DNA from 2 places in the Enterocloster sp. genome. Region 2 is predicted to be linked to the other one. Evidence: a T-box and tRNA genes for the amino acid it is inferred to sense, from the RefSeq annotation. Region 2 holds a T-box; the other holds one or more tRNA genes.

Region 1 (4,142 bases), on a different contig from region 2:
AAGCGGCATCTACCTGCTCCCCGAGGACAGTGTTCCCGGCGACGATGCAGTGCGGATCCTGGGTCTGAGAGACGTGGTGTTTGAATACGAGATTACCTCCAACCGTGTAGACTGCTACAGCGTAGTGGGAATCGCAAGAGAGGCAGCCGCTACCTTCCGCAAGCCCTTCTTCCCGCCGGTGGTTACAGCTACGGGCAACAATGAGGACATTCACGATTACTTAAAGGTGAGTGTGGAAAATACAGACCTGTGTAAGCGCTACTGTGCCAGAATGGTAAAGAATATCAAGCTGGCTCCTTCACCGGAGTGGATGCAGCGCCGTCTGGCTGCCAGCGGAATCCGTCCCATCAACAATATCGTGGATATCACCAACTATGTGATGGAAGAGTACGGACAGCCCATGCACGCCTTTGACTATGACCAGCTGGCAGGTCATGAGATCGTGGTAAAATGTGCTTCTGAGGGGGATGTATTCCAGACTCTGGACGGACAGGACAGAACACTGGATTCTACCATTTTAATGATCAATGACGGTGAAAAGCAGGTGGGAATCGCCGGTATCATGGGAGGCGAAAACTCCAAGATCACAGACAATGTGTCCTCTATGGTATTTGAGTGCGCCTGCTTTGACGGCACCAATATCCGTCTTTCCGCAAAGAAGCTGGGCCTGCGCACCGATGCGTCCGGCAAGTATGAAAAGGGACTGGATCCCAACACTGCAGAAGAGGCTGTAAATCGTGCCTGCCAGCTGATCGAAGAGCTGGGAGCTGGAGAGGTTGTAGGCGGAATGATTGATGTTTATCCTGTAAAGAGAGGGGAGACAAGGATCAAATTTGAGCCTGAAAAGATCAATAAGCTTCTCGGCACCGATATTTCAAAGGAAGATATGCTGGCATATTTTGAGAAAATAGACCTGGGCTATGATGAGGCTTCCGGTGAGGTAGTCGCTCCAAGCTGGCGTCAGGATCTTCTTCGTATGGCAGATCTGGCAGAGGAAGTGGCAAGATTCTATGGCTATGACAAGATTCCGACCACACTTCCATCCGGTGAAGCAACCACAGGAAAGCTTTCCTATAAGTTGATGATCGAGGATATGGCAAGAGAGACAGCAGAATTCTGCGGCTTCTCCCAGGGTATGACATATTCCTTTGAAAGTCCAAAGGTATTTGACAAGCTTTTAATTCCTGAGGACAGTGAGTTAAGAAAGGCCATTACCATTTCCAATCCTCTGGGCGAGGATTTCAGCATCATGCGTACCCTGCCTTTAAACGGTATGCTGGTATCATTATCCACCAACTACAACCGCCGCAACAAAGAGGTGCGTTTGTATGAGCTGGCAAATGTATACCGTCCCAAGGCACTTCCTTTAACCGAGCTTCCCGATGAGCGGATGCAGTTTACTCTGGGTATGTATGGAAGCGGAGATTTCTTTGATATGAAGGGCGTGGTAGAGGAATTCTTCGACAAGGTGGGAATGGATAAGAAGGTTCATTACGATCCAAAGGGCGACCATCCTTACCTGCATCCGGGCAGAAAGGCAGATATCGTTTATGAGGGCCGCACCGTGGGCTTCTTGGGTGAGATCCATCCGGAGGTGGCTGAAAACTATAAGATCGGCGACAGAGCCTATGTAGCAGTTATTGATATGCCCGCAATGACAGAGTTTACCACCTTTGACCGGAAGTACACCGGAATTGCCAAATTCCCGGCTGTTACCAGAGATATCAGTATGGTTGTTCCAAAGGCAGTTTTGGTAGGGCAGATCGAGGATGTGATCAGCCAGAGAGGCGGAAAGATCTTAGAGAGCTGCAAGCTGTTTGATATTTATGAGGGAGCACAGGTACTGGAAGGCCATAAGTCCGTGGCATACTCCATTACTTTCAGAGCTAAGGATCACACTCTGGAAGAGAAGGAAGTCACAGCGGTGATGAATAAGATCTTAAATGGCCTTAAGGATCTTGGAATTGAGCTGAGGGCGTAAAGCAAATAGAAGATTTTTTAAGAGGGCAGAGCTGTTTTGGCTTTGCCCTTTTTAACTGAAAGGGAGAATGTGTATGGATGGTAAAAGCAGAAGCTATATGAGGGCTGTATGTGCAGTTCTGGCAGCAGGACTTTTGACGGCGGGCTGTGGAAAAGAAGAAACAGCGGCAGCGGAAACAGCGGAGATAGCAGTCCCGGAAGCCGCAAAAAGAGCAGAGGGTTCGGAAACTACCGCATCTGCAGAGTTTTTTTCAGAGTTTAAAAATACGATGTTTATATTTTCAAGCGGTGCAGGTGCATGGAGGACGGAGCTTCAGATCCGGGAAGACGGCAGCTTTTCGGGACGATTTGAGGATGCCAATATGGGAGAAATCGGAGAAGAGAATCCGCAGGGAACCATATATGAGTCTGTGTTCACAGGCCGTCTTGGATCTCCTGTCCGGCTGGATGAAAACAGCTATCAGGTGGACATTTTGGAGATGGAATATGAAAATCCATTGTAAACAGAGGAAATTATGTTGTTGTGAATTCAGTCCATTCTTATGGCTTTGTGGGAGAGGATCTGGCAGTTCGGATGAGGGAGAGGGTAGCGGGATTGGATCCAAGACAAGGAAACGGATGCAGATGAGGCCGGAAAGGAGTTTGAAGGAGGAAGTATGCAGCTCATGGCATACAGTTTAAAGGCAATGGAGATTACCAGAGAGAGGGTCTATGAGCTGATGGAGCTGTTAGATTGATGGCTTGCAATGTTAATTACGGAGCATGGAAGATAATAAAGGCTAAAAAGCGGCAAAAAATCTGTTAAAAAATGGCGCAAAAAAGTTAAAAAAGTCGTTGACAAATCCGCTGCTATCCGATATAATAGTCTTCGTTGCTGAGACAGCCAGTAAGAATTACTGCTAAACAGCAAAAACAGAAAATGCAGAAGTGGCGGAATTGGCAGACGCGCACGGTTCAGGTCCGTGTGGTAGTAATACCTTGAGGGTTCGACTCCCTTCTTCTGCAGGATATGAGCAGGAAGCCAGAAAACTGGCTTCCTGTTTTGCTATGTGATAAATGCAGCAGACATTTTTTACCCTAAGAGGTAAATTATAATAGTAATTTGTCCATAAATAGTATATACTGTAAGTTGTGTGGCCATTTGCCGCAGATGCGGCTGGCCTTAAAACGGGACGAAAAGAGAGGTAGGAGTGTCATTATGCTTAGATTGGAAAATCTCTCCTTTGAAGTAAATGACGACAAAGGAGAAAAGGGCATTATCAAGGATATAAGCCTGACAGTAGATGATGGGAAATTTGTGGTGATCACAGGACCCAACGGTGGCGGTAAATCCACCACGGCTAAACTGATCATGGGAATCGAGCATCCCACAGGGGGAAAGATCTGGTTTGACGGGGAGGACATTACAGAAAAGAGCATTACAGACCGTGCAAAGATGGGTATCAGTTTTGCATTCCAGCAGCCGGTTCGCTTTAAGGGAGTTCAGGTGATCGATCTTCTCCGTCTGGCTTCCGGCAAGAAGCTTACCGTGTCCGAGGCCTGTCAGTATTTATCCGAGGTAGGACTCTGTGCCAAGGATTATATTAACCGTGAGGTCAATGGCAGCCTGTCAGGAGGCGAATTAAAGCGCATTGAGATTGCCACCATTCTTGCAAGAGGGGCAAAGCTGTCTGTATTTGACGAGCCTGAGGCAGGAATCGACCTTTGGAGCTTCCAGAACCTGATTCAGGTATTTGAGCGTATGCGCCAGAATACAAAGGGTTCCATCCTGATCATTTCCCATCAGGAGCGTATTTTAAATATTGCCGATGAGATCGTTGTGATCGCAGACGGAAAAATCGTAGATCAGGGTACAAGGGATGAGATCATGCCAAAGATCATGGGAACGGCTTCTGCAGTGGATGCCTGCTCCGGTTTCCTTGATTCCGTGCAGTAAGGGAGGACATAAGGATGGATCAGATCGAAGAGAGATTATTAGAGGAAGTGGCTGACCTTCACGGAGTGCCGGAGGGAGCTTACAATATTCGTGCCAACGGCCAGATGGCAGGAAGAAATACAACCGCCAATATTGACATTACCACAAAGACGGACAAGCCGGGAATTGACATCCGTATTAAGGCGGGTACAAAGCATGAGAGCGTGCATATTCCGGTGGTATTAAG
Region 2 (4,142 bases):
TAGACTATATATGCCGTGTGCGGCGAAATATGCCTAAAAAAGAGGAGACCTTTCGCAACATACGAAAATCTCCTCTCTTTTTCTCAAATTATTTGCAGACAATATTTACAATTCTTCCAGGAACGTAAATCTCTTTTACGATATTTCCTGCCAGCTTGTCCTTTACCGCTTCTCTTCCCTGAGCGATCACATCATCCTTTGCAATATCAGCAGGTACGTTGATGACTGCGCGGGTCTTGCCGTTTACCTGAACAGCGATCTCAATCTCGTCGTCCTTCATGGCTTCCTCATCGCACTCCGGCCACTGGGAATGGAATACGCTGTCTGTGCCGCCCAGCTGGCTCCACAGCTCTTCGCCGATATGAGGTGCAAATGGAGCAAGGAGAGTAACGAAGGTCTTTAAGGTTTCTTTATCGATTCCTCCTTCCTTCTTTGCCAGCTCGATAAACTTGTTGTTGTACTCCATAAAGCCAGAAATAACGGTATTTAAGCTGAACTGGTTGAATCTCTGCTCAATATCATATACCAGCTTATGGCGGAGCTTGATCATTTCCTTTGTCGGCTGGATATCCTTATCCTTGCTGTCCATGACCAGGTTCCAGAAGCGATTTAAGAAACGGGAAACGCCCTCGATCCCTCGGTCATCCCACTCTGCATCCAGCTCCGGCGGTCCTACGAACAGCTCGTACAGACGCAGGGAATCACAGCCGTAATCTCTTACCAGGTCATCCGGGGAAACGACATTTCCCTTGGACTTGCTCATCTTGATGCCGTTCTTTCCGGTGATCATACCCTGGTTAAAGAGCTTCTTAAAGGGCTCATCAAAATCGACAACACCGATATCGCAAAGGAATTTGGTGTAGAAACGGGAATACAGAAGGTGAAGCACCGCATGCTCTACGCCACCGATATACATATCTACAGGAAGGTATTTATCTGCCTTTTCTCTGGAAACAAGGGCCTCACTGTTGTGGCTGTCCACATAGCGCAGGAAGTACCAGGAGGAACCGGCCCACTGAGGCATGGTATTGGTCTCTCTCTTTGCAGCAGCTCCGCAGACCGGACAGGTGGTATTGACCCACTCGTCAATGGCAGCCAGAGGAGATTCACCGGTACCGGTAGGCTGATAGCTCTCTACCTCAGGCAGACGCAGCGGAAGCTGATCCTCCGGAACAGGCACGCAGCCGCACTTTGGACAGTGGATGATCGGAATGGGCTCGCCCCAGTATCTCTGACGGGAGAATACCCAGTCGCGCAGCTTGTAGTTGACTGTCTTGCGTCCAAAGCCCTTTTCCTCGATCATCTGAGGAGCTTCTTTTTTCAGAACAGAGGACTCCATGCCGTTCCATTCGCCGGAATTGATCATGGTTCCACTTGCCTCTGTATAGGCTTCAGTCATATTTTCAATTTCCTTGCCGTCCTTTGCGATTACCTGAACGATAGGAAGGCCGAATTTCTTAGCAAATTCAAAGTCTCTGTCATCATGGGCAGGTACACACATGATAGCACCTGTGCCGTAATCAGCCAGTACATAATCGGACAGCCAGATTGGCGTCTTTGCTCCATTTAAGGGGTTGATGGCATAGCTGCCTGTAAAAACGCCGGTCTTTTCCTTTGCCTGCATACGGTCTACGTTGGAACGCATGGAGGAATCGAAAATATATTTTTCAACGGCTTCTCTTGTCTCATCGGTAGCCAGGCTCTTTGCCAGCTTGTGCTCCGGAGCCAGAACCATAAAGGTTGCGCCGTGAAGGGTATCAGGTCTTGTAGTATAAACGGTGATCTTTTCCTCTCTGCCGTCAATGGGGAATTCCACCTCGGCGCCGTAGGATTTGCCGATCCAGTCCGCCTGCATCTTCTTAACCTTTTCCGGCCAGTCTAATTTGTCAAGATCATTTAACAGGCGCTCTGCGTAGGCCGTGATCTTTAACATCCACTGACGGAGGTTCTTCTTTGTAACAGGGGTTCCGCATCGCTCGCAGCAGCCGTTTACCACCTCTTCGTTTGCAAGGCCGGTCTTACAGGAAGGGCACCAGTTGATAGGGAATTCCTTCTCATAGGCAAGTCCCTTTTTAAACATCTGCACAAAGATCCACTGCGTCCACTTGTAAAACTCAGGATCTGTGGTATTTACTTCCATATCCCAGTCATAGATTGCAGCAATCTGCTTGATCTGGCGCTTGATATTGGTAATGTTGGCCTCTGTGGACTTTGCAGGATGAACGCCCATCTTGATGGCATAATTTTCTGCCGGAAGTCCAAATGCATCCCATCCCATAGGATGGATCACATATTTGCCTCTTAACAGCTGATACCGGCTCCATACATCAGAGATTACATAGCCTCTCCAGTGACCTACATGAAGGCCGCTTCCAGATGGATACGGGAACATATCCAGGCAGTAGTATTTTTCTTTCGTTCCGTCATTTACATTGATCGGATTTTTTTCCCAGTTCTCACGCCACTTCTTTTCAATGGCGCTGTGATTGTACTGTGATGCCATAATTCATTCCTCCGTTAATATTAGTGCTCAGAGCTGGACACACTTTCCTGTAAAACAAAAAACCGCATCTCTTAAATTGCTTCAAGAGACGCGGTCATAGTTCCACGCGGTACCACTCTGATTCGCATGGTAAGCCCATGCGCACTCATCTGCCCCTGTAACGGTGGGCACTCCGGCTTTTCCTACTCAGACTGGCAAATGCCCTTCAGAAAAGCTGCTCCAGGACCAGTTCAGTATCCTCCTGCCGCCGGCTCTCAGCCTCTACCGGCTCTCTGTGAGACAAAATAAATACGTACTACTTCCTGTCAATGCATTTATACTGAATCTTAATTTAACACATTTGACAATGGCTGTCAATATACTGTCAAAAAAAGCCGTGGCTGTTTATACCGCCAAAAACTTACAGGCGTTCGATAATTGCCTTTGTATATGCTTCCGTTCCAGCGCATCCGCCCAGATCCGGCGTTAGAATCGTTCCATCCTTTAATACCTCATCCACTGCTCTTCGGATTTTTGCAGAAATCTCCTGCTTTCCCAGATGCTCTAACATCATGCAGGCGGACCACAAAAATGCAGTGGGATTGGCAATTCCCTTTCCTGCGATATCGGGGGCGCTGCCGTGAACTGCCTCAAACATGGCAAAGTCCGTTCCCATATTGCTGGAGGGCAGAAGACCCAGTCCGCCGATGAGCCCGCTGGTAAGATCCGACAGAATATCTCCATACAGATTTTCTGTCACTATTACGTCAAAGGTTTCCGGATGCATTACCAGCTGCATGGCTACATTATCAACGATCTTATCCTCTGCTTCAATTCCAGGATATTCCCGGCTGATCTCGTAAAAAACATCACGGAACAGGCCGTCGGAAAGCTTCATGATATTAGCCTTATGGACGCAGGTTACTTTTTTTCTTTTGTTCTTTACCGCATAGTCAAAGGCGGATCGGACAATGCGCTCACTGCATTTTCTGGTAATGATTTTAATGGAATGGGCCGTATTCTCATCAATCTTTTCTTCCACGCCTGCATAGAGATCCTCTGTGTTTTCTCTGAACATTACAATATCCACATGTTCAAAGGGCGTCTTAACTGCAGCGTTAGACTTTGCAGGGCGCATATTGGCGTAAAGATCGTATTTTTTGCGCAACGTTACATTCAGCGAACGGAAGCCGGTTCCTAATGGAGTCGTGATCGGAGATTTTAAAAGCACATGGGTCTTTTCAAAGGAAGCAAAGCCTTCTTCCGGTATCAGAGCACCATTTTCCTCATACTCTGCCGCTCCTACACGGAAAATCTCATAATCCAGATCTGCACCTGCCGCATCCAGGATTGCAAGCACTGCATCTGTAATCTCCGGTCCAATGCCGTCTCCCTTAAATACTGTGATTGTATTCGTTTCCATGACTTATCTCTCCTCCATTGGCATATAGTCCTTATTGTCCCCTACATACTTGGTAGCAGGACGCATGATCCGTCCGTCATACAGCTTGTTTTCGATATTGTGGGCCACCCAGCCTACCATACGGCTGCACATAAATAATGGTGTATACAGGTCTCTGGGAATATTTAACATTCCATAAGCAAAACCACTGTAATAGTCTACATTGGTAGGCAGAGCCACACCCTTTCTCTCCTTCAT

Evidence for each region. The T-box of region 2 lies ahead of leuS (leucine--tRNA ligase). A T-box ahead of a tRNA ligase gene usually reads a tRNA of that ligase, here a tRNA-Leu.
Region 1: it has a tRNA-Leu gene. The T-box ahead of leuS (leucine--tRNA ligase) is inferred to sense a tRNA for this amino acid. The anticodon was not compared.

The regions. Positions count from the first base shown of each region.
Region 1 is NZ_DBMACH010000003.1:256,149-260,290, reverse strand. Features, by position in the region: gene pheT (phenylalanine--tRNA ligase subunit beta) at 1-1,981, shown strand, start outside; gene ACZM6M_RS05240 (hypothetical protein) at 2,055-2,483, shown strand; gene ACZM6M_RS05235 (lysozyme inhibitor LprI family protein) at 2,580-2,717, shown strand; tRNA gene ACZM6M_RS05230 (tRNA-Leu) at 2,902-2,985, shown strand; gene ACZM6M_RS05225 (ABC transporter ATP-binding protein) at 3,179-3,916, shown strand; gene ACZM6M_RS05220 (SufB/SufD family protein) at 3,931-4,142, shown strand, end outside.
Region 2 is NZ_DBMACH010000004.1:244,786-248,927, forward strand. Features, by position in the region: gene leuS (leucine--tRNA ligase) at 89-2,503, opposite strand; T-box leader at 2,585-2,821, opposite strand; gene ACZM6M_RS06525 (isocitrate/isopropylmalate dehydrogenase family protein) at 2,904-3,905, opposite strand; gene ACZM6M_RS06530 (citrate synthase) at 3,909-4,142, opposite strand, start outside.